4 regions of the Citrobacter sp. Igbk 17 genome follow, and region 1 is predicted to be linked to each of the others. Evidence: predicted binding sites of a transcription regulator. Region 1 holds the regulator's gene; each other region holds the start of a gene.
The links. Region 1 encodes Fur, which represses iron uptake genes when iron is present. Its sites were predicted from a motif close to ATAATAATGAGAACNACTATCAA; they were not measured.
Positions count from the first base shown of each region.

Region 2: sufA (Fe-S cluster assembly scaffold SufA) is a predicted target of Fur. The motif match lies at 3,307-3,329, and genes of this name have one in related genera.
Region 3: fes (enterochelin esterase) is a predicted target of Fur. The motif match lies at 3,949-3,971, and genes of this name have one in related genera.
Region 4: fepB (Fe2+-enterobactin ABC transporter substrate-binding protein) is a predicted target of Fur. The motif match lies at 6,382-6,404, and genes of this name have one in related genera.

Region 1 covers NZ_JANEWI010000016.1:46,471-54,488, reverse strand. Annotated here, with positions in the region: gene tcuA (FAD-dependent tricarballylate dehydrogenase TcuA) at 1-866, opposite strand, end outside; gene tcuR (tricarballylate utilization LysR family transcriptional regulator TcuR) at 964-1,890, opposite strand; gene fur (ferric iron uptake transcriptional regulator) at 2,019-2,465, opposite strand; gene NNO08_RS11525 (ryhB-regulated fur leader peptide) at 2,458-2,544, opposite strand; gene fldA (flavodoxin FldA) at 2,755-3,285, opposite strand; gene ybfE (LexA regulated protein) at 3,441-3,728, opposite strand; gene ybfF (esterase) at 3,857-4,630, opposite strand; gene seqA (replication initiation negative regulator SeqA) at 4,827-5,369, shown strand; gene pgm (phosphoglucomutase (alpha-D-glucose-1,6-bisphosphate-dependent)) at 5,394-7,034, shown strand; gene kdpE (two-component system response regulator KdpE) at 7,134-7,811, opposite strand; gene kdpD (two-component system sensor histidine kinase KdpD) at 7,808-8,018, opposite strand, start outside.
Region 2 covers NZ_JANEWI010000027.1:21,550-29,567, forward strand. Annotated here, with positions in the region: gene ydiJ (D-2-hydroxyglutarate dehydrogenase YdiJ) at 1-284, shown strand, start outside; gene menI (1,4-dihydroxy-2-naphthoyl-CoA hydrolase) at 281-691, shown strand; gene NNO08_RS15870 (YdiH family protein) at 769-957, shown strand; gene NNO08_RS15875 (Vmh family MBL fold metallo-hydrolase) at 1,028-1,879, opposite strand; gene NNO08_RS15880 (LysR family transcriptional regulator) at 2,002-2,877, shown strand; gene sufA (Fe-S cluster assembly scaffold SufA) at 3,369-3,737, shown strand; gene sufB (Fe-S cluster assembly protein SufB) at 3,746-5,233, shown strand; gene sufC (Fe-S cluster assembly ATPase SufC) at 5,250-5,996, shown strand; gene sufD (Fe-S cluster assembly protein SufD) at 5,971-7,242, shown strand; gene sufS (cysteine desulfurase SufS) at 7,239-8,018, shown strand, end outside.
Region 3 covers NZ_JANEWI010000032.1:38,372-46,389, reverse strand. Annotated here, with positions in the region: gene NNO08_RS17660 (GNAT family N-acetyltransferase) at 29-733, shown strand; gene entD (enterobactin synthase subunit EntD) at 752-1,429, opposite strand; gene NNO08_RS17650 (TonB-dependent siderophore receptor) at 1,480-3,771, opposite strand; gene fes (enterochelin esterase) at 4,023-5,240, shown strand; gene NNO08_RS17640 (MbtH family protein) at 5,271-5,489, shown strand; gene entF (enterobactin non-ribosomal peptide synthetase EntF) at 5,486-8,018, shown strand, end outside.
Region 4 covers NZ_JANEWI010000032.1:25,394-33,411, forward strand. Annotated here, with positions in the region: gene cstA (pyruvate/proton symporter CstA) at 1-1,172, opposite strand, end outside; gene entH (proofreading thioesterase EntH) at 1,357-1,770, opposite strand; gene entA (2,3-dihydro-2,3-dihydroxybenzoate dehydrogenase EntA) at 1,773-2,528, opposite strand; gene NNO08_RS17595 (isochorismatase) at 2,525-3,385, opposite strand; gene entE ((2,3-dihydroxybenzoyl)adenylate synthase EntE) at 3,399-5,009, opposite strand; gene entC (isochorismate synthase EntC) at 5,064-6,239, opposite strand; gene fepB (Fe2+-enterobactin ABC transporter substrate-binding protein) at 6,428-7,384, shown strand; gene entS (enterobactin transporter EntS) at 7,446-8,018, opposite strand, start outside.

The sequences.
Region 1 (8,018 bases):
CCCCAGATGGCATAGCGTTTGGGCCAGAAGTCTTCGCCTTCATCATAAAATCGTTCTGCATCGCGGTTCACTACGATGCCCAAAGAGACACAGTCCACGCGGGTGCAAATCCCGCCGTCATATAATGGCGCTCTGGCGTCAATGGCTACGCAGTGTGACTGGGAGGGCTCGCCGATGATGTCCGCCCCGGCATCGATCATAAATTTGAGTAGTACGCCCTGATTAAAGCGCGTGCCGCGAATGAGGAAGTTATCCGCTGGCCATTCACCGCGGGCGTTCTCACCCCATGCTTCTCGCAGCCATTCGCGGTTAGATTCAAACCCGCCAGCAGCAAGTACACAGGTCTTTGCCGGAATGCGTTCTGCACCTGCCAGTGCTGCCACGAACTTGCCATTATGCAGTTCAAGTGCCTGGACTGGTGTGTTATAGCGGATTTGCACCCCCAGTTTTTCTGCGCTGCGATAATAGGCGTTTACGAGTGCTTTTCCTCCGCCCATAAAGAAGGCATTCGTTCGCGCGACATGCAAAGCGCCAGAAAGTGGCGGTTGAAAGTTAACGCCGTGCTGGCGCATCCAGTCGCGGCATTGGGAAGAGGTACGGATCACCAGCCGAGCCAGTGCTTCGTTGGTATTACCTTCCGTTACACGCCAGAGGTCCTGCCAGAATTCCTCTTCGGGATAGCTCTCCACCAGTACATCCTGTGGCGCATCATGCATACAGCGTAAATTACGCGTGTGTTGGGAGTTCCCTCCGCGCCATTCACGCGGGGCCGCCTCAAGCAGCAATACCGAAGCGCCTTGCTCCCTGGCGGTTAAAGCGGCACATAGTGCTGCATTGCCGCCGCCAATCACCAGAACATCAACCATCGCAGACTCCATTACCACTTAACCAATTGTTAAGTTTGTAATTAAAATGTATACGAGTAAGTTGTGGGGACGCTATGACGTGATGCTAAACAGCCCTTTAATTATTGTAAAGGGTAGCACCTGGCCAGCGTCCAGATTCCACCAGTTGATGCATCACTTTGGTGAGTACCACACGGGCAGCGAGGCCTGCTGGGGTGAGTTCATCGTCAGAAAGGCTGACCAAAAAGTTGGGGCGGCTAAGTATGGGATTATGGATGCCGACCACTCTTAATGTCTCTTTATCGAGATGGGAAATTGCCGCGCCAGGCTGAAGTGTTGCACCAATTCCGCTGCGAACGGCGTGCATCAGTAGCGTCAGGCCGTCAATTTCTGTGGCGATCTCAATGTTCAGCGCATGCTCCTGGCTGATAGCATCCAGTCTGCCGCGCAGACCATGTCCTGGGCTTGGCATTATCAATGGAATATTAACCAGTTCGGCAGGGGCGATAGTGTCATCCGCAATACCTGCCAGCAAGTTATGAGTACCAATCAAAAATAACTGTTCCTCAAGAATTGCTCTGGCGCTCCAGCGCAGGATTTTTTCCTTCTGAAAGACCACGGCCAAATCAATTTGACGGGTATTAATCATTCGTTCCAGATTGCCAGAGAGACTTTCCACTACATGCAGGCGGACATCGGCATAGCTTTCCCGCATAGCGTTGATGAAAGGCATCCCGAGAACGGAAGCGGTGCTGGGTGCCATGCCGACGCTGACGTGCCCGGAAAGTCTGGCTTCCCGTGCCGCAAGGATGGCATCGTCTGCGTGGCGTAATGCCAGTTGTGCCTGAGAGTAAAAGGCCAGTCCAGCGCTGGTGGGCGTCACGCCACGAGAAGTCCGTTGCAGCAGACGTATGGCGAGTTCGTTTTCCAGGCGGGTCATTTGCTGACTGAGCGCCGAAACACCGATATTGAGGTCGAGCGCTGCGCTACCCATGCTGCCGGTTTCTACAATGCGCACAAAATAGCGTAACTGGCGAAGTTCCATTTCGACTCTCCGATGAAGGCAATTGATTTTTACATTAAAGCAACACAGGAGCGGTGGGAAGGGGAAAGGGGCAGGTAACGCCCATAAAAAAAGCCAACCGTAAGGTTGGCTTTTCAGAAAGCATCACATTATTTGGCGTCGTGCGCATGATCATCTTCGCGGCAATCGCCTTCAGCGCAGTGACCGTAAAGATAGAGGCTATGGTTAGTTAAACGAATACCATGTTTAGCCGCAATCTCACGTTGACGCGCTTCGATGGAGTCATCGCTGAATTCGACCACTTTGCCGCAGTCAAGGCAAATCAGGTGATCGTGATGATGTTGCTGGGTCAGTTCGAAGACGGATTTACCACCTTCAAAATTATGGCGGGTCACGATACCGGCATCATCAAATTGGTTCAGCACGCGATATACTGTCGCCAGACCAATTTCTTCACCCATGTCGATCAGGCGTTTGTATAAGTCTTCCGCACTGACGTGATGGTTATCCGGTTCCTGAAGAACTTCCAGAATCTTTAAACGAGGAAGCGTTACTTTCAGGCCAGCCTTCTTTAATGCGGTATTGTTGTCAGTCATGCGGAATCTGTCCTGTAGCTAAACGGTTCACTTCATTAACAGAAGTGACAGAAATTGCACTTGAGATAATGCGTATCATTATAGAACTGCCATGCCTAAATGAAAACTGCAAGTCTCTGGCAAATATTGTTAATCAAAACGTGGTATCACCAACAAACACACTGTGCAATACCCGATTGGCATCCAGCCATTGTACAGGGTCAGGCGAAAAAGTTACAAATTTGTAGCAATTATTTTGATTGGTTTTATCTATTGATGCGGCGCAGATGAATATCTACGCCGCACGAAATCAGGCATTGATGATTTCGTCGAGGTGCAGCTCTTCAGCGATCTGCTTAACCCATTTTTCTACGCGCTCAGCGGTCAGTTCCGGCTGGCGATCTTCATCGATAGCCAGACCCACAAAGTGGTCGTCATCTGCCAGGCCTTTGGACGCTTCAAAATGGTAACCCGCCGTTGGCCAGTGGCCGACGATGGTAGCGCCGCGCGGCTCGATGATGTCGCGGATGGTGCCTAACGCATCACAGAAATATTCTGCGTAATCTTCCTGGTCGCCACAGCCGAACAATGCCACCAGTTTACCGTTAAAATCAATGTCTTCCAGAGTAGGGAAGAAGTCATCCCAGTCGCACTGCGCTTCACCGTAGTACCAGGTTGGGATGCCGAGCAGCAGAATGTCATACCCTTCCAGGTCTTCTTTGCTGCTTTTTGCAATGTCATGTACATCGGCAACGTCTTTACCAAGCTGTTTTTGAATCATTTTTGCGATATTTTCGGTATTACCGGTGTCGCTGCCGAAAAAGATGCCAGTGATTGCCATGAGTAAAATAACCTCTTGAAACTTATTGAAATGGTGGTGGCGCATTGCCCACGGATAAGGGCAATCATAGCAGAACAGTCCGGCATGCGGAAACAGCAAACACGCGGGACTGCACTCTGTGCTACACGATTTATGATTTAGAGCAGAAATTCAGACTATGCCTGACCGCGCAATGCGGTGAGTTGGTTCATCAGCATCTCTTCGATGAGTTCACTGCGACTCATGTTGCGCGCTTCCGCCAACTCATTTAGAGCGTCAACGGCATCCGCGTTCAATTTCAGTTCGACACGCTTGAGTCCACGAACTTTGTCGCGTTTAAGCTGATTACGTTTATTAATACGTAACTGTTCATCACGCGAAAGCGGATTGGTTTTGGGTCGTCCCGGGCGACGCTCCTGCGCGAACAGATCTAATGTCGTACGGTCCGTTTGTTCTTTGGCCATGATCTTGGTGACTTCGGGGAAACAATCAGCCAGGCGTCTGCCCGGATGGATAGCGCGCCATAATACATCAGCAGGGGAGGCGCGCCAACGCCCACGCACGTAATCGCGCGCGGACGCTGAGTTTTTAATCAGTTAACCTTCTCACTCAGATAACGACGGATAGCGCGCAGCACCGCATCGGGTTTTTCCGCATGTACCCAATGGCCTGCGCCGGCAATAACGTGGGCGCGGGCCTGCGGAAACTGGGCCAGTAATTGCTCGCGATACGCTTGTGTCACATAAGGTGAATTACCGCCGGGGATAAACAACGCCGGATGTTCCCAGGCGGGTATGGTTTCCCATCCTACGATATGGGGATACTGATCCCACAACACCGGGACGTTAAAGCGCCACTCGCCGTCAACAAAGGATTTCAGCAGAAACTGGATCACGCCTTCTTCTTGCAAATGCTGACGCATGACGCTCGCGGCCTGCTGGCGAGAGGAAGCCTGGGCATCTGTTACCGCGTTAATGGCGGCAAAAATCTCATCGTGGCGGCGTACGTGATAGTCAACCGGTGCAATATCGATGGCGACCAGTTGATCGATGCGTTCCGGTGCCAGTGCGGTCAGTGCCATGACGGCTTTGCCCCCCATGGAGTGCCCAATAAAGGTCGCTTTTTCGATGTGTTGCTCATCGAGGGTATCCAACAGATCCTGCGCCATTGCAGGATAATTCATCTCCGGTGAGCGGGGAGAGAGGCCATGATTTCGCATATCGACCTGGATGATATCGTGATCAACGACCAGGGAGCGTGCCAGTATGCCCAGATTATCCAGACTGCCAAACAGACCGTGAACCAGGACGATGGGAGAATTATTGTGCGGGTTTTGCGCAGATTGCGCTCGGATATTCAATTTCATGGCAAAGTTCTTTTTTTCACACTCACGGGTTAGGGTATCATGTTGACCATTCTGCCACATGGCTGCAACAACTACGGTTACTCCGAGTTTTGCTGGTCACCAGGCTCGACGCTATCCGCTGTTAGGATTTGCCTTTACACTACAGTGTGTAAAGTCCTGACAACTTGTATTCAGCCAAACATTGCACTGGATTAAGATGAAAACGATTGAAGTTGATGATGAACTCTATAGCTATATTGCCAGCCACACCAAGCATATTGGCGAGAGCGCATCCGACATTTTACGGCGTATGTTGAAGTTTTCCGCCGCATCACAGCCTGTCACTCCGGTAGTAAAAGAAGTCCGCGCCGTGCAACCTGTCGTGGAAGCCAAGCCGGTCAACCCCGCGAAAGACAAAGTGCGCGCCATGCGTGAACTGCTGCTTTCCGATGAATATGCGGAACAGAAAAAAGCAGTGAATCGCTTTATGCTGGTGCTGTCTACACTTTACTCACTGGATCAACACGCGTTTGCACAAGCAACAGAATCGTTGCATGGCCGCACGCGCGTTTATTTCGCAGCGGATGAACAGACGTTGCTGAAAAATGGTAATCAAACCAAACCGAAACACGTGCTAGGCACGCCATATTGGGTGATCACCAACACGAATACCGGCCGTAAATGCAGCATGGTTGAACATATCATGCAGTCAATGCAATTCCCCGCGGAGTTGATTGAAAAGGTTTGCGGAACAATTTAATCCTTGCATTAGAAGGACCAGGCAATGGCAATCCACAACCGTGCAGGTCAACCTGCACAACAGAGTGATTTGATTAATGTCGCCCAGTTAACGGCGCAATACTATGTACTAAAACCGACGGCAGGGAATGCGGAGCACGCGGTGAAGTTCGGTACATCCGGGCATCGCGGTAGTGCGGGTCGTCATAGTTTTAATGAGCCGCATATTCTGGCTATCGCTCAGGCGATTGCCGAAGAACGTGCGAAAAACGGGATTACTGGCCCGTGCTATGTGGGCAAGGATACCCACGCGTTGTCTGAACCGGCATTTATCTCTGTACTGGAAGTGCTGGCGGCGAACGGTGTTGATGTCATCGTGCAGGAAAACAACGGCTTTACGCCAACACCTGCCGTGTCTAATGCTATCCTGGTCCACAATAAAAAAGGCGGTCTGCTGGCTGACGGTATTGTGATCACGCCGTCCCATAACCCACCAGAAGACGGCGGCATTAAATACAATCCGCCAAACGGTGGCCCGGCAGATACCAACGTCACCAAAGTCGTAGAGGACAGGGCTAATGCACTGTTGGCTGATGGTCTGAAAGGCGTGAAGCGTATCCCGCTGGATGCCGCACTGGCGTCCGGTCATGTTAAAGAGCAAGACCTGGTTCAACCCTTCGTGGAAGGGCTGGCAGATATCGTCGATATGGCGGCAATCCAGAAAGCGGGTCTGACGCTGGGCGTTGATCCACTGGGTGGTTCCGGTATCGAATACTGGAAACGTATCGCTCAGCACTACAACCTGAATCTGACTCTCGTTAACGATCAGGTCGACCAGACTTTCCGCTTTATGCATCTTGATAAAGACGGTGCCATTCGTATGGACTGCTCCTCCGAGTGCGCGATGGCTGGTCTGCTGGCGCTGCGTGACAAGTTCGATTTGGCGTTTGCCAATGACCCGGACTATGACCGTCACGGTATCGTAACGCCGGCTGGACTGATGAATCCGAACCACTATCTGGCGGTCGCGATCAACTACCTGTTCCAGCATCGCCCACAGTGGGGCAAAGATGTCGCTGTGGGTAAAACACTGGTGTCCTCCGCGATGATCGATCGTGTGGTGAACGACCTTGGACGTAAACTGGTCGAAGTGCCGGTAGGGTTCAAATGGTTCGTTGACGGTCTGTTCGATGGTAGCTTTGGTTTCGGCGGCGAAGAAAGTGCGGGTGCATCTTTCCTGCGTTTCGACGGTACACCGTGGTCGACTGACAAAGATGGCATCATCATGTGTCTGCTGGCAGCGGAAATTACGGCTGTGACAGGCAAGAACCCGCAAGAGCATTACAACGAACTGGCGGCGCGCTTTGGTGCACCGAGCTATAACCGAATTCAGGCTGGAGCCACCTCCGCGCAGAAAGCGGCGTTGTCTAAGCTCTCTCCGGAAATGGTGAGCGCCAGCACGCTGGCGGGGGATCCTATCACTGCGCGTCTGACGGCGGCGCCTGGTAACGGCGCCTCGATTGGCGGCCTGAAGGTCATGACTGACAACGGTTGGTTTGCCGCACGCCCGTCAGGTACCGAAGACGCTTACAAGATCTACTGCGAAAGCTTCCTGGGTGAAGAACATCGCAAGCAGATTGAGAAAGAAGCGGTTGAGATTGTCAGCGAAGTGCTGAAGAACGCGTAAATCCTCTGCCGGATAAGGCGCTTGCGTCGCTATCCAGCATGAATAACAACAAAGCCGGATAGCCTGTGCGCTGATCCGGCTTTTTTATTCAGTGCATATTCACGGCATGAACCGGTAGCCAATCCCGGTTTCGGTAAGAAAATGGCGTGGGCGAGCCGGATCCAGCTCCAGTTTCTGGCGCAGATGGCCCATATAGATACGTAAGTAATGGCTGTGTTCAACGGCATTCGGTCCCCACACCTGATTCAATAACTGGCGTTGGGTCAGCACTTTTCCGGCATTATTGAGCAGTATGGCCAGCAGGCGAAACTCAATTGGCGTCAGATGAACCTCCTCATCCCCGCGATGAACCAGACGCGCGGCAATATCCACCTTTACATCAGAAAATTGCACCACAGGATCAGGAGAGGGGCCGGTGGCGTGACGCCGCAGTGCAACGCGTAAACGAGCCTGTAGCTCGCCAATGCCGAATGGCTTGCTGAGATAGTCATCGGCACCGGCATCCAGCGCGGCGATTTTATCGCTCTCTTCGCTGCGGGCTGACAGCACGATCACCGGGATGGCGCTCCACTGCCGCAGGTCGCGGATAAAATCAATACCGTCACCGTCCGGAAGACCGAGGTCGAGAATGATGAGATCGGGCTTTCGTGTGGCGGCTTCCAACAGACCACGTTGCAGCGTTTCCGCTTCATACACACGCAGGCCATCCGCTTCCAGCGCGGTGCGCAGAAAGCGACGAATGGCTTGTTCATCTTCAACAATCAGTACGTTTGTCACATATCCTCATGAAAATCTTCAAGTTCAGGGGGCGCTTCCTGCGGCAGTGTAACACGGAAACACGCCCCTCCCTGCGGACGATTATGCGCTGAAATCGTGCCACCGTGCACGTCGACAATCGCCTGACAAATTGCCAGCCCCAGCCCAACACCCGGTACCGATGATTCTTTGTTTCCACGGGAAAACTTGTCGAAAATACGCTGTTCC
Region 2 (8,018 bases), on a different contig from region 1:
TGCCGGGAGCACCTGCGCAGTGGGCCGCGATTTTTGCCCGGTTTGGGGCCAAACTGGAAAATGTCAGCGTGGGGTGCTGCGGGATGGCGGGTACGTATGGCCATGAAGTGAAGAATCACCAGAACTCTTTAGGGATCTATGAGTTATCATGGCACCAGGCAATGCAACGATTGCCGCGTAACCGTTGTCTGGCTGCCGGGTATTCATGTCGCAGCCAGGTTAAACGCGTAGAAGGCACGGGCGTTCGCCACCCATTACAGGCATTACTGGAGATTATAGGATGATCTGGAAACGTGAAGTCACACTCGAGGCGCTCAACGCCATGGGTGAAGGAAATATGGTAGGGCTGCTCGATATTCGTTTTGTGCATATCGGCGACAATACTCTGGAAGCCACAATGCCCGTGGACCATCGCACCAAACAACCCTTTGGTTTGTTGCACGGCGGGGCGTCTGTCGTGCTGGCTGAAAGCATTGGCTCGGTGGCTGGATATCTGTGTACGCAGAGCGATCAGAAAGTGGTGGGCCTTGAGATTAACGCCAACCACGTTCGTTCTGCACGTGAAGGGCTTGTCAGAGGGGTGTGCAGCCCTGTGCATACCGGTTCACGTCATCAGGTGTGGCAAATCGAAATCTTCGATGAGCAGGGCCGGTTATGCTGCACCTCGCGACTGACGACTGCTATTTTGTGATGCATGTTGAGTTTGGTCATTATCTGCGCAGGTAATGGTGTTATACTGTGCAGGTTCTGAACACAAGCGAGGATGATATGTCTACCCAATTAGACCCGGCCCAACTGGCAATAGAATTTTTACGTCGTGATAAAACCGATCTTTCACCGGCTAAGTACCTGAAAAGACTGAAACAATTAGAGCTGGAGTTTGCCGATTTATTAACGCTCTCTTCGACTGAACTGAAAGAAGAAATCTATTTTGCCTGGCGCCTGGGCGTTCATTGATTCCGGTATGCCTGTCGTAATAAAAACCCCGACACATGTGTTCGGGGTTATTTTTTGCCTTAAACCTTGTTTACCACTTCATCTCACCGGTATTCACTTTCGCACTCAGTTCCAGAGAGCTTTCGTCTGCAAGGCCAGGCCATGCTGTGGTCATTGTTTTTATCACGTAGGCTGAACCTTTTTTCGCGCCCAGCGCCTGTTCAAACGACTGAAGGTAATCCTGGGTGAAGCGAATTGCTTTATCACCCGCCGGGCGTTCGCCAATATAATGACCTGGAACCACCTGGGCAGGATGTAATTGCTGCATTTCGCTCAGCACGTTACGCCATGCCATGCGCTCAGCCGATGACTGCGTGTCCGCTGTCCAGACGTGAATACCTGAAGCGATACCGGTTCCGCCAATGATGGCGCGGTTCGCAGGGATCCAGACATATGCCGCATAGTCATTAGGATGGCGTAATTCCAGCGTTTCGCCATCAACCGTAAAGCGTGTTTGCGTGATGGCCTGCGGTACAGTGAGCGAAGTGGGGACACCGTCTTTCATCTGTGGGCCCCAGAACTGTAATTTGGCTTCTTTGGTGGCACGGATATGATCCACCACGTGCGGCGTAGCCAGCACGTTGACACCTGGGAAGGCTTTGACGAGTGGCTCAAGGCCAAAATAGAAATCCGGATCGCCAGACGTGATCACAATGGCTTTCAGCGTCTTACCGCTGGAGCGAATCATTTGCACCAGTTTTTCACCGTCTTTGGTGCTGAATTGGGCATCAAACAAAATGGCTTCTTTCGGGCCGGACACCAGCGTAGAAGAGACCGGGAAAATAGCCTTTTCCTGCGGATTATAGACATCCAACTGTAGCGGAGCGGCAAATGCCGAAGAGGCAAACAGGGGTAACAGCATAGCCAGTGTATTGATTTTCATAACGGGGAACCTTGTGCAGGACATTGTCTTTTGATCGTTCCTGTATTTTAAGGAAATTCGGATCTGTTAGAATTCCCTTATCAGGACATGCTGAGTTTCATAAAACGATCGGATGGGATGCAATGGACAGAGTCATGGCGGCAACCGTTTTTAACCACATCTGTGATTTAGGCAGTTTGAGTGCCGCCGCGCGTGCGCTGGGGCTTTCCCGACCGATGGTCAGTCGCTATCTGGATGAGATGGAAAAGTGGACCGGGGCGCGGCTTATCCATCGTTCGTCACGACGGTTGACAATCACACCTGCCGGCGAAGAAGCGTTGGTGAAAACCCGCACCCTGGCACAGCTTTCGCGAGATATCGGTGCCGCCGGGCTCGCGCAAACCCCATCGGGCACGCTACGGGTAGCGTGTGCACATTTTACTGCCATACATATTCTGGCGCCGGTGCTGCCCGCGTTTCTTGCTCGCTATCCTGAACTCCGCATTGAAGTTGAGATCAACAATCAACCGGTAAGCCTGGTTGGGGAGCGTATCGATGTGGCGATCCGCATCACGGAAAATCCCGAGCCCGGAACGATTGCACGGCGCTTAGGGGATTGTGACTCGGTGTTATGTGCCTCCGTGGATTACCTTAACCAGCATGGCATCCCAAAAACCGTCGACGATCTTGCGCAGCATAATTGCCTTTATTACAGTGGATTTGCCGGAAAGTCATGGCACTTTCTGGATGCGCAAGGGCAAGCTGTCACGGTGGCCATTAAAGGGAATTTAAGCGCCGGTATCTCGTCACTGCTATGTGAATCCGCCCTGGCGGGGATGGGGATTGCGTTGGTTCCTGAGCAGGAGGCGAGAGAAGGGCTGGCGCAGGGGAGATTAATACGACTTCTCCCTCAACTACAGCCTAAACGCCTGCCGATTTATGGTTTATATCTTTCCCGCGATCACCAGCCTGCGGGGTTGCGGCTGTTGCTGGACGAACTGAATGAGACACAGCGCTAACTATGTGATTGAGCGTGTTTATAAAATAGTCAAAGCGCAATTTGTGTTAAAAAAAATTTATCAGTGTATGAGATTATTCTGATCGCCCCTTCAAGAGCTAAGCCATTGTGAGTGCCGGAGATAAGCGCCGGATGGGGCCGGAACCCTTAAGTCTGCCAGCATGCAGACTTAAGGGTTTTTTATGGCCCACATGCGTTTTGAATCGCATTGTTCCCCCGTAGTCATCCCCACCTATCCCTTAAATAGACATTATCTATACATCTTTTAGCATTTGACCTGCCGGAACGATTACATATTCATAATCTATTATTAATCAATGTATTGAACAAAAAAATCCATCCCTGTTAACCCTCGCCGCAGGGTCTATGCTTAATAAAAGTCGTCAAAAAGGGCGGTTAACCCGAATGCCCCTGCTGTTGAGGGGTTGAAGTGATAATCATTATCACTAACATGGTGTTATAGCTTGAAAGCTAATGACTCGAGGTAACCCTATGGAATTGCATTCAGGAACATTTAATCCCAACGATTTTGCGTGGCGCGGGCTGACGTTAACGCCAGCGGCAGCGGCGCATATCCGTGAACTGGTGGCAAGGCAACCCGATATGTTGGGCGTGCGGTTAGGCGTGAAACAAACCGGATGCGCGGGATTCGGCTATGTGCTGGACACCGTCAAGCAACCCGAGAAAGACGATCTGCTATTTGAAACAGAGGGCGCCAGACTTTATGTCCCGTTACAGGCGATGCCGTTTATCGATGGAACTGAAGTCGATTTCGTTCGTGAAGGATTAAATCAGTTATTTAAATTTCATAACCCGAAAGCCCAGAACGAATGTGGCTGTGGCGAAAGCTTTGGGGTATAGGCGGTACTATGTCTCGTAACACTGAAGCAACTGACGATGTCAACACCTGGGCTGGCGGGCACCTCAATTACAAAGAGGGGTTCTTTACCCAACTCAAAACCGATGAACTGGCCAAAGGGATCAACGAAGAGGTTGTCCGGGCAATTTCGGCAAAACGAAATGAACCTGATTGGATGCTGGAATTCCGTCTGAATGCGTTTAACGCGTGGCTGACGATGGAAGAACCACACTGGCTAAAAGCGCACTATGACAAACTGAACTACCAGGACTATAGCTATTACTCTGCACCTTCTTGCGGTAACTGTGATGAAACCTGCGCCTCTGAGCCGGGAGCGGTTCAGCAAACGGGCGCGAATGCGTTTTTAAGCAAAGAGGTTGAAGACGCGTTCGAGCAGCTTGGCGTGCCGGTCCGTGAAGGAAAAGAAGTGGCGGTGGATGCCATTTTCGATTCGGTGTCAGTCGCGACGACCTACCGCGATAAGCTGGCGGAACAGGGTATTATTTTCTGCTCGTTCGGCGAGGCCATTCACGATCATCCTGAACTGGTAAAAAAATACCTCGGTACCGTCGTCCCGGGGAATGACAATTTCTTTGCCGCGCTGAATGCGGCGGTGGCATCGGACGGCACGTTTATTTATGTGCCGAAAGGTGTGCGCTGCCCAATGGAACTGTCGACTTATTTCCGTATCAATGCAGAAAAAACCGGACAGTTTGAACGCACGATTCTGGTGGCGGATGAGGGGAGTTACGTCAGCTATATCGAAGGTTGTTCGGCTCCGGTACGTGACAGTTACCAGCTGCATGCGGCGGTGGTTGAGGTGATCATCCATAAAGATGCTGAGGTGAAGTATTCAACGGTACAAAACTGGTTCCCCGGCGATGGCAATACCGGCGGCATCCTGAATTTCGTGACCAAACGTGCGCTGTGTGAAGGTGAAAACAGCAAAATGTCATGGACGCAGTCAGAGACCGGTTCAGCCATTACCTGGAAATACCCGAGCTGCATTCTGCGCGGTGATAATTCGATCGGCGAATTCTACTCCGTTGCGCTGACCAGCGGGCATCAGCAGGCTGATACTGGCACTAAAATGATTCACATCGGCAAGAACACGAAATCGACCATTATCTCGAAAGGAATTTCTGCCGGACATAGCCAGAACAGCTATCGTGGCTTAGTGAAAATTATGCCTACCGCCACTAACGCCCGTAACTACACCCAATGTGACTCAATGTTGATTGGTGCGGACTGTGGGGCGCATACCTTCCCGTATGTTGAGTGCCGTAACAACAGCGCTCAGCTTGAACACGAAGCGACGACCTCGCGCATTGGTGAAGACCAACTGTTCTACTGCCTGCAACGTGGCATCAGTGAAGAAGATGCTATCTCAATGATCGTCAATGGCTTCTGTAAAGACGTGTTCTCTGAGCTGCCGCTGGAATTTGCTGTGGAAGCGCAAAAACTTCTCGCCATAAGTCTTGAACACAGCGTCGGCTAAAATTTAAGGAAAGCACATGTTAAGCATTAAAGATTTACAGGTCAGTGTGGAAGATAAGGCGATCCTGCGTGGGCTGAGTCTTGAGATTCGCCCCGGGGAAGTACACGCCATTATGGGGCCGAACGGTTCCGGGAAAAGTACGTTGTCTGCGACACTCGCCGGACGAGAAGATTATGAAGTCACGGGCGGGACGGTTGAATTTAACGGTAAGAACTTGCTGGAACTGTCACCGGAAGACCGGGCTGGTGAAGGTATCTTTATGGCGTTTCAGTATCCAGTGGAGATCCCCGGCGTCAGCAATCAGTTTTTCCTGCAAACGGCACTGAATGCGGTGCGCGGCTACCGTGGCGAAGAGTCGCTGGACAGGTTTGACTTCCAGGACCTGATGGAAGAGAAAATTGCATTGCTGAAGATGCCGGCAGATTTGCTCACCCGTTCGGTGAACGTGGGTTTCTCCGGTGGTGAGAAAAAACGTAATGACATTCTGCAAATGGCGGTGCTGGAACCCCAGCTGTGCATCCTTGATGAGTCTGACTCTGGTCTGGATATCGATGCGCTGAAAATCGTGGCAGATGGCGTGAACGCATTGCGTGACGGAAAGCGTTCGTTTGTTATTGTCACCCACTACCAGCGAATCCTCGACTATATCAAACCCGATTACGTCCACGTTCTCTACCAGGGGCGCATTGTGAAGTCCGGTGATTTTACGCTGGTTAAACAACTGGAGGAGCAAGGGTATGGCTGGCTTAGTGAACAGCAGTAACGTGCTCCAGCAGTGGCACCATCTGTTTGAAGCGCAGGGTGAGCGTCGTTCACAGCATGCGCAACAACACCTGCAACAGATGTTGCGGCTGGGGTTGCCGACGCGTAAACATGAGGACTGGAAATATACGCCGCTGGAAGGGTTAACCAACAGCCAGTTTGTCAGCCGTTTTTCTGCAATAACGTCAGCACAGTGCGACGCGCTGAGCTGCGCTATTGATGCCCTACGTCTGGTGTTTGTTGACGGTCAGTACTGCGAGGCGCTTAGCGACAGCATTGACGGCAGCGGCTTTGACATTACCGTTGATGATGCGCGTCAGGCGCTCCCTGCGGCTATCCAGCCAGAGGTGTTCCTGCATCTGACCGAAAGCCTTTCACGCAGCGTCACGCACATTCAGGTCAAACGACATCAACGTCCAGCGAAACCGCTACTGTTGATGCACATCACCCAGGGGCTGGCGGGTGATGAAGTGAATACCGCGCACTATCGCCACCATCTTGAACTGGCTGAAGGCGCAGAAGCTACCGTCATTGAGCACTATGTTAGCCTGAATGCGCATCGACATTTTACCGGCGCACGCTTAACGATGAACGTGGCGGCAAATGCCCATTTGCACCATATCAAACTGGCGTTTGAGAATCCGGTTAGCCACCATTTCGCGCATAACGATATCCAGTTAGGGGCAGATGCGACGGCGATGAGTTACAGCTTCTTACTCGGTGGTGCGGTATTACGCCATCACACCAGTACCCAGCTTAACGGGGAGAACAGCACGCTGCGCCTTAACAGCCTGGCTATGCCGGTGAAAAATGAAGTTTGCGATACCCGAACCTGGCTTGAACACAATAAGGGGTATTGCAACAGCCGCCAGTTACATAAAACGATTGTCAGCGATAAAGGCCGGGCGGTGTTTAATGGCCTGATTAACGTGGCGCAGCATGCCATTAAAACTGACGGTCAGATGACGAACAATAATTTACTGCTCGGTAAACTGGCAGAAGTGGACACCAAGCCGCAACTGGAAATCTACGCTGATGACGTGAAATGCAGCCATGGGGCGACGGTAGGGCGAATCGACGATGAACAGATGTTTTATCTGCGTTCGCGTGGGATTGGCCAGCAGGATGCCCAACAGATGATTCTCTACGCGTTTGCCGCTGAGCTGACGGAAGCCCTGAGCGATGAAACGCTGAAACAACAGGTACTGGCGCGGATAGCCCAACGCCTACCGGGAGGCGTAGCATGACATTTCCCATTGAAAAAGTACGGGCGGACTTTCCGGTCCTGACGCGTGAGGTCAACGGCTTACCGCTGGCTTACCTCGACAGTGCTGCCAGTGCGCAAAAGCCCAACCAGGTGATTGATGCTGAGGCTGAGTTTTATCGGCATGGCTATGCGGCAGTCCATCGGGGTATTCATACGCTCAGTGCCCAGGCGACGGAAAAAATGGAGAATGTACGCAAGCTGGCGTCATTGTTTATTAACGCACGTTCTGCCGAAGAACTGGTGTTTGTCCGCGGCACGACGGAGGGCATCAACCTGGTGGCGAACAGCTGGGGCAGTAGCAATGTCCGGGCGGGTGATAACATCATCATCAGTGAAATGGAACACCACGCCAATATTGTCCCCTGGCAGATGCTGTGCGCCCGTGTAGGTGCGGAACTGCGTGTTATCCCACTGAATGCCGACGGGACGTTGCAACTGGAAACGTTGCCGACGCTGTTTGACGACCGTACTCAACTGTTGGCCATTACCCACGTATCGAACGTCTTGGGCACGGAAAACCCGCTGCCGGAGATGATTGAGCTGGCGCATCAGTACGGCGCAAAAGTGCTGGTAGATGGCGCGCAGGCGGTCATGCACCACCCGGTGGACGTGCAGGCACTGGATTGTGACTTTTATGTCTTCTCCGGACATAAGCTTTATGGACCCACCGGCATTGGCGTGCTGTATGCCAGAGAGTCGCTGCTGCAGGAAATGCCACCGTGGGAAGGCGGTGGCTCGATGATAGCAACCGTCAGT
Region 3 (8,018 bases), on a different contig from region 1:
TTTTTGTTCGCATAACAGGGGTTGAACAGTGCCAGAGATAAATCTGTATGGGCAGACGGTGGGTGATGCCCTGCCGGACTGGAATGGCGCAAATGCGCTGCCACGGAGTGTGCTTATTGGTCAATATTGCCGTCTGGAGCCCCTGGACGCTGACCGCCATGCCGCCGATTTGTTTGACGCCTACGCGCAGGCACCTGACGAACGTGACTGGACCTGGCTTGCCAGCACGCGTCCTGCGAGCGTAGAGGAGGCCGTGCGTTGGGTCACGGGCAAATCAACGGATGCCTCTTTGGTTCCCTATGCGGTGATTGATTTACAATCCGGGCGCGCCGTGGGGTTAGTCTCATTTATGGCGATCGACCTTGTAAATGGCTCGGTCGAGATAGGCCATGTGACCTGGTCGCCACGAATGAAGAATACGGTACTGGGTACAGAAACCGTCTGGCTGTTGCTGCGCCAGGCGTTTGCGCTGGGCTATCGTCGCGTGGAGTGGAAATGCGATTCTCTGAACGTCGCATCCCGCCGTGCGGCGGAGCGTTTAGGGTTTATCCATGAAGGGCGCTTTCGCCAGAAAATGGTGCGTAAGGGGCGTAATCGCGACAGCGACTGGTTATCAATGATTGACGATGAGTGGCCACAGCGTGACGCTGTTTTGCAGCGTTGGCTGGCTGTCGACAACTTTGATGAAAACGGGCGACAACGCCGAACGCTGGCGGCGTTTCAACCGGCATAGTGCGTTTGCCCTGACCACTCAGACAGAAAAGGCTGGCGAGTATGATGGTGGGGCCGGGCATAGGGTAATGATGTTTTCTTCACGCCGAAACCAGCTAACGTTAACGCTCAGCCCGGCGAGGCTTTGCGAAAATGACGGCGTGATTTGCAAGGTGATCTGCGTTGTGGTGAGAGCGATAACGTTGGCGCTGGAGAAGCCCGGAAGGTGCGTCAAGTGCGCTGAAAATGCCTTATACAGGCTCTCTTTGGCGCTGAAGGCCAGGGTTAAGGCGAGCGGAAAGGGGAGTGACGCGTGAAGCAAAACCTGTCGCTCAGTATTGTCGATAATACTGTTAGTCAGGTCGGCTGCGACCTGCGGCGAAAAAATAGCCTCAATGTCCAGTCCGACGGGGTGACGTGAGACGACAGCCAGTGCCGTTGTTGCGCTATGGCTGATACTGCCAAAGAGGCCATGTGGCCACAGCGGTTGTCGCTGCTCGCCGATGCCGGGCACCGTTTTGATACCGTATTCACGTAAAGCATGTATTGCAGCGATACGTCCTGCTAAGTGTTCTGCTTTACGTTTACGTGCGCCAGCGGTTAGCTGGGCATGGTGAGGGAGCCAGAGCAGATCGTGTTCGTGAAAACTGTTGGGATCAAATTCGATGATCTGTAGCGAATAGTCTGCGAAAGGGAATGATGTGTGTATTGTACGCATGATTTTGTATTGTTTCCCTCTCCCCACCGGGAGGAGAGGGAACAACGCTATCAGAAGTGGGTATTCACGCTCATGAACCACGTACGACCCGGTTCGTTATAGGTGTACGCGCCAGCGCCCGCCATATAATTACCGGTAACGATATCGCCAGTGGTCTGGGCATTGCCTTCACGCCACAGACGCTTGTCAAAGACGTTATCCACGCCGCCGGTCAGGCTGACGTTTTTGGTCACGTCCCAGGTCGCGCTCAGGCCGACGATGCTGTACGGACTCACTTCTTGTGCCGAGCTGCCGGTCACCGGTTTACCCTGGTAATCGTATTTCTTCGGCTGCTGTTTGCCGTACCATGTAAAGGTGGATTGCAGTGACAGATCTTCACGAGCCTGCCAGCTCAATGTTGAGTTCAGCGTGTACTCAGGAATAATCGACAGGCGCTCGCCGGTCTCTTTATTCTTACTTTGCAGCATGTAAGTGATGTTGTTGGTCCAGTTAACGGTCTCGCTAACCGGTACGTTCAACGTCCCTTCCAGACCTTCAACCACCGCTTTAGGAATGTTTTCCCACTGATAGATATCGGTGTAGGTTGTGGTGGTCTTGCCCGTAGTTGCGTTTTTCTTGCTGATAGAGGTTCTGTCAAACGGTACCGTACCCGCTTCAATCTTGTTACGGTAATCGTTGCGGAACCAGGTAATGCCGGCCAGCCAGCCGTCACGTTTGAACTCCAGACCAATCTCTTTGTTGATGCTGGTTTCAGCTTTCAGGTCATCGTTACCCATCATGTAGCAGCCAATACCGGTTGCGGAACCGGTGGCGTAGCAGCCCTGGCCTTTACTGTACAGAATGTAATTTGGGTTGAGCTGATACAGGCTCGGTGCTTTATAGGCGCGCGCGATACCCATCTTCAGGGTGAAGTCATCGCCCAGACCTTGGGACAGGTTCAGCGACGGGCTCCAGTTGTCGCCCACAATGCTGTGATGGTCGAAACGCAGACCCGGTGTCAGCATGGTGCTGTCGGTCAGCTCCATGTTGTTTTCGGCAAACAGAGAGAAGATCTCGGCTTTCGAATATGGGCTGCGATCGGTGCTGCTGTAGCCTGGAATATTACCGCCCATAAAGGTCTGCGAGTTAGACAGCATGTCTTTCATGCGCTGCTGGTTCCATTCAGTACCCAGCGTCAGGTTTTGATTGACCAGCAGATCCAACGGAATGCTGATCTCACTGTGCAGCATGACGTCATTCAGGTCGGCATCGACATATTTTTGTGAAGCATTCGGGTCGAAGATCCCCTCTGTTCCCCCGGCCAGACCTTCCGGCGTGCGAGAGTTACGCGTGTGTTCGTACTGCACCCAGTTGCTGGTGGTGACACCATTATCCCAGCCGCCGTTCCAGGTCAGCGAGTAGTTCTGACGGTACAGACGGTTAGTTTCTTTACCGTAGTTATCTTTCACCAGCTGGTTAGTGTTGGTATTTTGCGTGTCACCCGCGTACAGGTTGCCCTGGCGGCTATAACCCGCTTCCAGTTCCAGTGACTGAAGTGGGGCGAAATCCCAACGCACAATACCGTTGATATCTTTGTTGATCACCCCTTCGCGACCGGCCGGTAAGGTATTGGAATACGTACCTGTACGTTCTGACTGATGGCCCTGGTTGATGTCCCACGCGTCTGCCTGGGTTTTGTCGAGGTTACCGTACAGACGGAAGCTGAAATCTCCGCCCATTGGGCCATTCAGGCTAAAGTTGGTGCGTTTGGTCGAACCTTCGTCTTTGTGCTCCGGCGCGTTGAAATAGGTATCCCATGAACCGTGCCATTCACTGCTGCCTTTTTTGGTGATGATATTCACCACACCACCTGCCGCGCCGTTGCCGTAGCGTGCCGCTGCTGGGCCGCGCAGGACTTCAATGCGTTCAATCATTTCTGGTGGTACCCAGGCGGTATCACCGCGGGTATCACGCTCACCACGCCACCCCTGACGCACTGAGTTGCGGCTGGTCACCGGTTTACCGTCGATCAAAATCAGGGTGTTTTCTGGCCCCATGCCGCGAATATCGATCTGGCGGTTGTTGCCGCGCTGACCGCTGGTTGAGTTACCAGTCAGGTTCACACCAGGCATGGTACGGATGATTTCCGAGACGTCGCGAGCCGGAGGGTTCTTACGAATTTCATCAGCGGTGATGGTTGAAACGCCTGGAGCCTGCAGGTTCTGCTGAGCGGCGGTGACGACGATGGTGTCTTCATGAGAGACGGCGGCGCTATCGGTTTTATCTTCTGCCATCGCGGGCAGTGCTACCCCGTAAATCCCTAAATTGACCAATAAGGCCAGTGAATGAATCTTGTTGTTCATTGTATGTCCTGCTTTCTTTTAGCCACGAGTACCCGTGTGCCGTTTTGGGCACCAGGCCTGATGTCGCCCGCATCTGCGTAAACCCTCCGTTCCAGAAAAAGTACGCAGCGCCAGGTCGGTTTATAAGTGGTGAAAAACTGTGCGCGCTTCCCACAGCGCGTCAATACGCTATTGCAAATGCAAATAGTTATCAATAATATTATCAATATATTTCACGCTCAGATATAAAATTTCACAATAAACATGGGGTTATGACGGTGACGGCGTTAATGATGGGAAGCGAGGCGTGGTGGCAGTCAAAAAATGGCCCTGAATGGGAGCGTGAAGACAACGGAGATTACCGCGTAACGTTCTGGTGGCGTGACCCACAGGGAACCGAAAAAGAGTCAGCCATTCGCCGGGTGTGGGTCTACATCACGGGCGTTACCGATCATCATCAAAATGCCGTCCCCCAGTCGATGAGACGTATTGATGGGACGAATGTTTGGTGCTGGAGCATTTCCCTGAGCGCTAACTGGCGCGGCAGCTACTGTTTTATCCCCTCCGATCGAAACGATATTTTTGCCTCACTGGCACCGGGTGAAACGCCCGATCGCACTGTGCTACGCGAAGGCTGGCGACAACTGTTGCCACAGGCTATTGCGGACCCTCTCAATACTCAAAGCTGGAAAGGGGGCCGGGGGCATGCGGTGTCCGCCCTGGAGATGCCAGATGCTCCCGTACAGCCGGGATGGGATCGCCCTGAAAACCCCGGCTCGCCCGCCGTATGCCTGCAATGGCACAGTGACCGGTTGGGTAATACGCGCCGGGTGTGGGTTTTCACCACCGGTGAAGCCAACCCGGAAGAACGTCCCCTGGCTATTCTGCTGGACGGACAATTTTGGGCACAGAGTATGCCGGTCTGGCCGGCTCTGACCTCACTCACTCATCGTGGCCAGCTTCCTCCCGCGGTATATCTCCTGATTGATGCCATTGACACGCCGCATCGCAGCCATGAGTTGCCGTGTAACGCTGATTTTTGGCTGGCAGTTCAGCAGGAATTATTGCCGCGGGTGAAGACCACGACGCCATTCAGCGACGACCCGCAGCGTACGGTGGTTGCCGGGCAAAGTTTTGGCGGTTTGGCTTCGCTGTATGCCGGACTGAACTGGCCGGATCGGTTTGGCTGCGTACTCAGTCAGTCCGGATCTTATTGGTGGCCGCATCGCGGTGGCCATCAGGATGGCGTGATTATTGAACAACTGAAGGCCGGAACGCTAAGCGTTCAGGGTTTACGTATTGTGCTGGAAGCCGGGACCCGCGAGCCGATTATTTTTCGTGCTAATCAGGCGCTATTTGCCCAATTTCCCTCTGCACCACAGTCTATTTTCTGGCGTCAGGTTGAGGGTGGACATGATGCGCTTTGCTGGCGCGGCGGTTTAATGCAAGGGCTGATGACGCTCTGGCAACCGCTCACTGACACGCTTTAACCGGACGATGTTCCACGACAGGAGTTGAGTATGGAATTCAGTAACCCCTTCGATAACCCGCAGGGACAGTTTTACATTCTGCAAAACCCACAACGTCAATTCAGCCTCTGGCCTCAGCAGTGCTCACTTCCTGCTGGCTGGACGGTTGCGTGTGAACCGCAGTCGCAGGAAGTCTGCCAGCAATGGCTGGATGCGAACTGGACTACGCTGACGCCAGCGAACTATGTCGATGTACAGGAGGCGCAATGACTCAGCGCTTACCCTTAGTTGCGGCCCAGCCAGGGATTTGGATGGCAGAAAAGCTCTCCACATTGCCCTCGGCGTGGAGCGTTGCACACTATGTCGAATTAACCGGTGAACTGAATGCACCACTGCTGGCAAAGGCGGTCGTGGCCGGTCTGGAGCATGCGGATACCCTGCGGATGCAGTTCACTGAGGATAACGGTGAAATCTGGCAATGGGTTGATCCTACGCTCACCTTTGCTGAACCTGACATACTCGATTTACGCGATGAGTCCAGTCCGCACGAGGCGGCACGCGCGTTGATGCGGGCGGATCTGCAACAGGATCTTCGCGTTGACGGCGGCAAGCCGCTGGTCTTCCATCTGCTCATTCAGGTGGGAGATAAACGCTGGTACTGGTATCAACGCTATCATCACTTACTGGTTGATGGCTTTAGTTTCCCAGCTATTACCCGCCAGATTGCTGCCATTTACACAGCGTGGCTGCGCGGTGAATCCACGCCAGCCTCGCCATTTACGCCGTTTGCCGAGGTCGTGGAAGAGTATCAACAGTATCGTCAAAGCGATGCCTGGCAACGTGATCGCGCATTCTGGGCTGAGCAACGCCAACACCTGCCGCCGCCGGCTTCATTGTCGAACAAACCGCTGCCGGGTCGCTCAGCCAGCGCGGATATTATTCGGATGAAGTTAACGGCACCTGAAGGTTCATTCCGCCTGCTTGCGTCGCGTATGCCAGATGTTCAGCGTGCGGATCTGGCGCTGGCGCTGGTTGCATTGTGGCTCGGTCGTTTATGCAGCCGAATGGACTATGCCGCCGGGTTTATCTTTATGCGCCGCATGGGATCAGCGGCGCTTACCGCTACCGGACCGGTGTTAAATGTCCTGCCCTTTGGTGTGAGACTTGATGCAGCAGAAAGTCTCCCTGTGCTTGCGCAACGACTGGCCAGCCAGATGAAGAAAATGCGCCGACACCAGCGCTATGATGCCGAACAAATTGTCCGTGACAGCGGGCGTGCTGCCGGGGCTGAACCACTGTTTGGCCCGGTGCTGAACGTGAAGATCTTTGACTATCAGTTGAATATTCCTGGCGTGCAGGCACAAACCCATACGCTGGCGACGGGGCCGGTTAACGATCTGGAACTGGCGCTGTTCCCGGATGAAAACGGCGGGTTGAGCATTGAGATTCTGGCGAATAAGCAGCGATATGACGCCGCTACGTTGGCACAACATGCTTCGCGTTTAACGGCGCTTATCGCGCAATTTGCCGCAAATCCGGCGCTACGCTGCGGGGATGCAGAGATGCTGCTGGCGTCTGAGCACGAACAGCTGGCGACAATTAACAATACGGCAGTGACGATCCCTTCCACCACATTGAGTGCGCTGGTGGCTGGGCAAGCCAGCAAAACACCGGATGCGCCGGCGCTGGCCGATGCCCGCTATCAGTTTAGCTATCGCGAAATGCGTCAGCAGGTGGTGGCACTGGCAAAATTGCTGCGCGAACGCGGTGTGCGCCCTGGGGACAGTGTGGCGGTTGCCTTACCGCGCTCCGTTTTCCTGACGCTGGCGCTGCACGGTATCGTCGAAGCGGGGGCCGCCTGGTTACCGCTGGATACCGGATATCCGGATGATCGCCTGCGGATGATGCTGGAAGACGCTAAACCTACGTTGCTTATCACCACTGATGAACAACGGGTTCGTTTTAGCGATATCCCTGGGCTGGAAAGCTTGTGCTACACCGCGCCATTGCCAGAACAAGATGACACACCATTAGCATTATCACGACCAAATCATACGGCCTATATCATCTTCACCTCAGGCTCGACGGGCAGACCAAAAGGGGTGATGGTGGGGCAAACCGCCATCGTTAACCGCCTGCTATGGATGCAGAATCACTATCCGCTGACAGTCGACGATGTGGTGGCGCAAAAAACGCCATGCAGTTTTGATGTTTCGGTCTGGGAATTTTTCTGGCCCTTCATTGCCGGCGCAAAATTGGTGATGGCTGAACCAGAGGCACATCGTGACCCGCTGGCGATGCAACAGTTCTTCGCGAGGTTTGGGGTAACGACAACGCACTTTGTACCGTCGATGCTGGCGGCGTTTGTGACCTCACTGACGCCAGAAACGGCGCGGGAAAGCTGCTCCACGTTGAAACAGGTGTTTTGTAGCGGTGAAGCGCTGCCGGCAGAGCTGTGCCGCGAATGGGAGCAACTGACCCATGCGCCGCTGCACAATTTGTATGGGCCAACCGAGGCGGCGGTAGATGTCAGCTGGTATCCAGCCTGGGGTGAGGAACTCGCTGCCGTGACCGGCAACAGCGTACCCATCGGCTATCCGGTCTGGAATACCGGTTTGCGGATCCTCGATGCCATGATGCGTCCAGTGCCCATTGGTGTCGCCGGTGATCTGTACCTGACGGGGATCCAACTGGCGCAGGGATATCTCGGCCGACCAGATCTGACGGCGAGCCGTTTTATTGCCGATCCCTTTAACCCTGGCGAACGTATGTACCGTACCGGAGACGTGGCGCGCTGGC
Region 4 (8,018 bases), on a different contig from region 1:
AAATACACGCCCGGATCGATGATACATGCGGAGACCAGCGCCATAATGGCGACAAAGGACTCCATCAGCATCCCGCCGTAGCCGATAAAGCAGGCCTGGCCTTCATTCGCCAACATCTTCGGTGTGGTACCGGATGAGATCAGCGCGTGGAAACCAGAGACTGCACCACAGGCAATGGTAATAAACAGGAATGGGAACAGGTTACCCGTCCATACCGGACCGGTACCGTCAACGAATTTGGTTAACGCAGGCATCGTCAGCGTTGGACGCATGATCAGAATACCCACCGCCAGACCAACAATGGTACCAATCTTCAGGAAGGTCGAGAGGTAATCTCGCGGTGCCAGCAGCAGCCATACCGGCAACACGGCGGCCACGAAACCGTAGCCCACCAGCATCCACGTCAGCTGTACACCAGTAAAGTCAAAATACGGTGCCCAGGTCGGGCTTTCCGCAACCCAGCCGCCGGAAATAATGGCAAAAACAAGGAATACCAGACCGATGACTGACACTTCGCCAATACGCCCCGGACGCAAATAGCGCAGGTAAATCCCCATAAAGATCGCCAGCGGAATGGTAAATGCGACGGTATAGGTTCCCCACGGGCTGTGGGTCAGTGCTTTCACAACGATCATCGCCAGTACCGCGAGGATAATCACCATGATCATAAAACAGGCCACCAGCGCAATCACACCGGCTGTAGGGCCCATCTCTTCTTTCACCAGTTCGCCAAGGGAACGACCATCGCGACGGGTAGAAACAAACAGCACCATGAAGTCCTGTACTGCCCCCGCGAGTACCACCCCGGCAAGCAGCCAGATCATACCCGGCAGATAACCCATTTGTGCCGCCAGTACCGGTCCGACTAACGGACCCGCTCCGGCAATTGCCGCAAAATGGTGGCCAAACAGTACTTTTTTATCGGTAGGAACGTAATCGAGCCCGTCGTTATGGCGCACGGCTGGCGTCATACGCGTCGGGTCCAGCGCCAGCACATTTTTCGCGATGTACAGGCCATAGAAACGGTAAGCGATAAGGTAGACACAGACCGACGCGACAACTATCCACAACGCGTTGATCTGCTCACCACGGTTTAACGCAATATAGCCGAGGGCAAATGCTCCCATCACGGAGAGCAATGTCCAGACGAGGTACTTCCCTGATTTGTTCATAGTTGTTATCCGTTGTCTGATCCAGAGAGATGTTACATTTTGTTTCTATAACATCTTTTCTGGATTTAACAACCTGACAACCATGCAAACCCGAAGTATCACTGAGTATTTACATTGCATTGTTAACTAGATCACTTCATTTACCTGTTAACCCTGCAATTTCATTTTACTTTGTCGGGTGGCTTCACCCCATCACTGCCGTACCTAAACGACAGGTGCAGCAGCGCCGCCCCTGCTCATCAAAGATGACGATTTCCCAGCTTTGATTCTGTCGCCCGAGATGCAACGGCTGGCACACACCGCGCACTTTCCCCTGCGATACTGCGCGGTGATGCGTGGCGTTCAACTCGGTTCCCACTACACACTGCCCATCGCGAGTCATCAGATAACCCGCCATTGACCCCAACGTTTCGGCCAGCGCCGCTGACGCCCCACCGTGCAACAGACCAAACGGCTGATGCGTGCGGCTATCTACCGGCATTTCGGCTTCCAGCACATCGTCTCCCAGTCGGGTATAGACAATGTCTAAATGCGCCACCAGCGTGTTCTGGCTGGTGGCATTCAGTTCATCAAGCGTTAAATGTCGTTTCCAGATCACCGTCATGCTCCCAGTGTCGAACCGCCATCGACCACAATGTCCTGCAACGTAATATGGCTGGCCAGATCGGAGGCGAGGAATAAGACAGTGTTGGCGATTTCCTGGGGACGGGCGATTTTCCCCAGCGGTATACCGAGCTTATACTGCTCGCCAAACCCGCGAATACGCTGCTGTTCCGCGTCATCACTCACCCACAGCGTGCGCTGCATGTCAGTGTCGGTCGAGCCTGGCGAAACCACATTACAGCGTACTCCGCTACCCGCCAGCTCCAGCCCGACCGTCAGTGCAAGACTTTTCAGTGCGGCTTTTGATGCCCCATATGCACTCATACCGATTCGCGGCGTGTGTGCAGCATCGGATGCGACAGTGACAATCGCCCCCCCCTGCTGACGACGAAACTGCGCCATCGTCTGCTGAAACAAATTAAACGCCCCGCCAACGTTGACGGCAAACGTCTGCTGCCACTCCTCAACGCTTAACGTATCGGTAGCCCCCATGCGCAAAATCCCGGCGGCATTGACCAGCACGTCCAGCCGCTCGGTGTTCGCCAGCAAGCGCTCGCACACCTGCGCCACCTGCGGTGCATCCGCCACGTTCATCACCTCAGTGGCAAACGGATATTCTTCACCGTCAAACGCCAGATCGAAGCCGGTCACCTGCGCACCCGCGTCAACAAACGCCAGTGCCGTAGTGTAACCAATCCCTTTTCCCGCCCCAGTAACCCAGACCGTTTTACCGGTGAAATCAAAACCGGTCATGACGTCACCTCGCGGGAGAGCAGTTTCCACCAGGCGTCAATCGTTGGGTTTTTCGCCAGCATCACAAAGTCGATATCGCCATGCACTTTCCGCCAACGGGCCGCCAGCGCCATCATACGTACTGAGTCCAGACCGTAGTCGATCAAGTTTTCGTCATCCATTGGCTCTTCAGACTCATCGAGCAGTGGCAGAATCACATCGCGCAGCGCATCTTTGCTGTCCGGAACAGGTGTCGGCAGTAACTCCTGAGTCATCACCACGCGACCGGAACGCCCCGCCACGTATTTCAGCGACATCAGGTGTTCATCACGGCTAAAATCTGCCAACGCATCAGCGACCATAAACGGCTTAATATCACGCATGAAGGCATCAGTCGCGGTGGTCATGCAGCCAATATGCGCATACACGCCGGTGATGATCAGCTGGTTACGCCCGGTGTCTCTTAGCATCTGCTCCAGCGGTGAACGATGAAACGCACTGTAACGCCATTTAACCAGAATGGTATCCGCTTCATCCGGCGCCAGCGCATCGACGATTTTTTGCTGTTCCGGCGAGCGTGTCAGGCCCGGTCCCCACATATCGTTCAACAACGCACGGTCTTCATCGCTTTGTTCTTTCGGCTGCGCAGTGTAATAGACCGGAATGTTATGCGCTTTACAGTACTGACGCAGCGCGGCGATGTTGGCCACGACCTGTTCCATCATCGGGCAGTTCTCGCCCCAAAAGCCGATAAAATAGTCCTGCATGTCGTGGATTAGCAGCGCGGCGCGTTCTGGTTCAAATGCCCAGTCAACTTTATTTGCCGGAACATCAAGCGCCGTTGGCAGCGCATAAGCCTGCAGTTTAGGAATTGCCATTTCTTCTTCTCCTTCAGGCCGGTGAACGTGATGCCAGCCACTGACGTAATTGTTTTTTATCCACTTTGCCTACCGGGGTCAGCGGCAATGACTCAACGCACTCGACACGGTCCGGCAATTTGAATTCCGCCACGCCCTGTTCGCGCAGAAAGCGACGGACCTGTACTGCACGCAGCGGCTCTTTCACCACCAGGCAGGCGCAACTTTTCTCGCCCATCAGCTCATCGTCCATACTGACCAATGCGGCATGGATCACCATTGGGTGCCGCAACAGCAGGTTTTCAATCTCTTCTGCGGCGATCTTCTCTCCGCCACGGTTGATCTGATCTTTCTCTCGTCCCTGCACCGTGATGTAACCATCCCGATCGATGGCGATCAGATCACCAGAGCAATAGAATCCGTTAGCATCAAACGCGCTGGCGTTATGCTCAGGGCTATTGAAGTAACCGCGGAAAGTGTACGGACCGCGCGTCATCAGGCGTCCCGTCGCGCCCTGTGGTAACGGATTCCCGTCAGCATCTGCCACCCAGACCTCATCGTCAGGGCACATCGGCCGGCCCTGGGTATTGATAATGCGCTCCGGGCTGTCATCCAAACGGGTATAGTTCACCAGCCCTTCCGCCATACCGAAGACCTGCTGCAACTGGCAGCCAATCTCTTCCGGTATGCGAGCGGCAAGCGAAGCCGAAAGCCGTGCGCCCCCCACTTGCAACAGTTTCAGCGAAGCCAGTTGTGTGTTACTACCCCACTCCTGAATTGCCTGCAGCCACAGACTCACCGCTGGCGGTACCAACGCCGTCACGTTTACCTGATGCTGTTCAATCAACGGAAAGCACAACGTCGCACTCGGGTCTGCCGCCAGCACCACAGTTCCCCCCGCGAGGAAAACGCCCAGCGCACCGGGCGAACTCATGGCGTAGTTATGCGCGGCCGGGATCGCGCATAAATAGCGGGTCTCAGCGGTGAAATGGCAAATCTCGTTACTACGGCGCACGCTGTAGTAGTAATCATTGTGGGTGCGTGGAATCAGCTTTGGCGTCCCGGTCGTGCCGCCGGAAAGCTGAAAGTAAGCCACTTCATCAGCCGGTGATGGTGTCGCGGTAAACGCCGTTGCGGGTTGGCTTATTGCCGTTTGCAGATTGTGTTCGCCGTCATCATTGAGCAACTGAACCACGCGCACTGAATTGTGTTCGGCAACAAAGGTATTCAGAAAATCATCGCCACTGAATAACGCATGCTGGCGATCGGCAATCAGTAACACCGGTTTGATTTGCGTTGCGTAGGCGTTGAGTTCGTTGCGCTGATGGCTAAACAGTGCCAATACGGGGGCTACGCCCAGTTTGAGCAGCGCAAAGAAAGTGATATACAGCTCAGCCACGTTACCTAATTGCACCAGTGCGGTCTCGCCGGGTTTGATCCCCTGGCGACGCAGGCTGCAGGCAAGATTATCCGTCGCCTGGTTTAACTGGCTGTAGCTAAGATGGCGTTCCCCGTCAATCACCGCCGTATGGTCGCTATCGGCATGACGGGCCAGAATGTCGGTCAGCGGCAAATCCTGCCAGTAGCCTTTTTCACGGTAGCGGCGGGCAAACTCTTCCGGCCAACGGGTGAAAGGAATACTCATTATTGCTCCTTAGAGCCTGTCGATAAGGCCTGAATAGCCTGGTAGACCAGGCGCTTAATGCAGTCCAAAAACATTCAACATGGTGGATAGCTTGGCACCCGTTTCACGCCACTCCGCAATCGGTGACGAGGCGGGCACAATGCCGGCTCCGGCGAAGAAACGTACCTGATTACGCAGCAGTTTCGCACAGCGGATCGTCACCACCCATTCGCCGTTGCCTTGCGAATCACACCAGCCAACAATGCCGCCGAAAAGTTCGCGATCGAACGGCTCCAGTTCAGCAATCAGTTTCTGAGCAACCTGATGCGGGAAGCCACTTAGCGCCGGTGTTGGATGCAGCAGACAAGCCAGCGTCAGTGCGTTTTCCTGGGCATTGGCTTTACCTTCAAACGGGGTACCGAGATGCCAGAGCGTGGGCGTGGTGACCAGTTGCGGAGACGAAGGAAGTTGCAGCTCACTGCTGCGATCGCGCAGAACCGCTTTCATCGCCTGGGTGACCAGCTCGTGTTCATGGCGATCCTTCTCGGAAGCTAACAGACGGATCCCCGCCTCCCGGTCCAGAACATCGTCCGGTTGGCGACGTGCAGATCCCGCCAGCGGCAGCGAACTGAAATGGTCGCCTTCTTTGCGTAACAGCAATTCCGGGCTGGCGCCGATCAGTACACCGCCATCGTCGATAGGTACATGAAAGTTGTAGCTTGCCGGGTTTTGCGCGATCAGCCGCTCCAGCAGTGCACCACTGTCGATATTGGCGTCGGCGGTCACATCAATCAGGCGTGACAGCACCACTTTGTCGACTTCCGGCGTTGCCGTCAGCGCCGCTGCTCTGGCGACCATATCTTCGAAAAAATCCTGCTCAGGAATCGATTTACGCTCAACGACATTCAGCGACTGATGGGCAGTAAAGTAACGCGCTGATTGCTGCTTTGCCGTGCGTGAGAAGCTTTGCCATGATTGGGGAATAAACAGCGACGAGGGCTGGCGGGTGTCAAAGGGAATGGCCCCGACCATAATGGGGTTTGCGATGCCCTGCGATTTGGCCTGCGCAAACAGTTTGTGCATTTTCTGTTGGAAAGGGCTGTCTGGTGAATCACCATCAATTGCCGGTTCCGCATAGCGGGCGAAGCATCCTGACGTCGTAAAACTACGATACGGCGACATAAAGAAAAAACTGTCGGGAGCGAGAGTTGCCATAGTCTGCGTTTTTTCCTCGGCCAGTGACGTGTCCATATCATCCTCCATAAAATGATAAAGGCTCTAATAATGATTATCATTTATATTTTCGGTCGCTAACCTAAAAGCAAAGCGTCGGTATGTCAACTCTTGTGGTAACACAATGTGCGACTTAGGCTTGCATCCCTGACGCGTAACAATGAAAATGAGAAGCATTAACTACATTGATAACAGGAAGCTTATTTGTGAGATTTCCCGCGTTTTACCGCACTGCGCTGTTACTGGTTGGACTCGCTATTTCAGGAATTTCTTTAAGCCATGCCGCTGACTGGCCACGCCAGGTTACCGACAGTCGTGGCACGCACACGCTGGAACATAAGCCACTGCGCATTGTTTCCACCAGCGTCACGCTCACCGGTTCTCTGCTCGCCATTGATGCGCCTATCATTGCCAGCGGTGCCACGACACCGAATAACCGTATCGGTGACGCTCAGGGCTTTTTACGCCAGTGGAGCGACGTCGCCAAAGCACGCAAACTGAGCCGCCTGTATATTGGCGAGCCGAGCGCCGAAGCCGTTGCAGCACAAATGCCGGACCTGATTCTGGTCAGCGCCACCGGGGGAGACTCCGCGCTTGCGCTGTACGATCAACTGTCCACCATAGCCCCTACGCTTATCATTAATTACGACGACAAAAGCTGGCAGTCACTGCTGACACAATTAGGTGAAATCACCGGGCAGGAGCAACAGGCAGCGGCGCGTATTGCTGAGTTTGATAAGCAACTGCTCGCGGTAAAGCAACGTATCACCCTGCCGCCACAGCCGGTCAGCGCGCTGGTGTATACCGCAGCCGCGCACAGCGCCAACCTGTGGACGCCGGAGTCCGCGCAAGGCAAGCTGATGGAACAGCTCGGTTTCACGCTGGCACCGCTACCTGCCGGACTACATACCAGCCAGAGCCAGGGTAAACGTCACGACATTATCCAGCTTGGTGGTGAGAATCTGGCGGCCGGCCTGAACGGTGAAGCGCTGTTCCTGTTTGCAGGCGACAGCAAAGATGCCGAGGCGATTTACGCTAACCCACTGCTGGCACATCTGCCTGCCGTGCAAAACAAACGCGTTTATGCGCTGGGGACGGAAACCTTCCGTCTGGATTACTACAGCGCGACGCTACTGCTGCAACGCCTGTCAGCGCTCTTTTAATGGCTATCGCCGGATGCAGCTAACGCCTAATCCGGCTTACAAACCGTAGCGCACAACGCTATCAGGCATTCACAGGTATCTGTCGGAAACGACGAAGCTCGCTTAACAACAGCAGCAGCAACAGACCGACAATCACCAACCCAAACCCACTGACGCTTGCCGAGGCCGCAGGCGTCATCATCGCCCCCAGCCCCCCTAACAGCGCCGCGCCAATCGCATCACCGGTTACGTTCTGCGCAGTCCACAAACCGTTAATTCGCCCGAGCATCGCTTCCGGCGTCTGCGTCTGTAACAAGGTGTACTGCAACAAAGAACTGACCGCACTCAGCCAGCCAAACAGCGCCAGACAAACAACGCCCAGCTCCCAGACCGGCATCAGGCCGAACAGGCCGATAGCCAGGAAAGAGGCCACAGTTGATGCCAGCATAATCAGACCAGGACGCACGCTGTGTGCCAGTTGCCCGCTGGTTAAAGCACCGATGGCCGCGCCCAGGGGAATAGCCGCATACAGTAACCCAATCTGAGCGCTCGACATCTGCCAGTTAATCGCCAGTGCCGGGTACAGCACGCGCACAGCGCTCGCCATGGTCAACAGACCACCGAGCAGCGCAATGCCGCCAATCAGCGGGCTGGC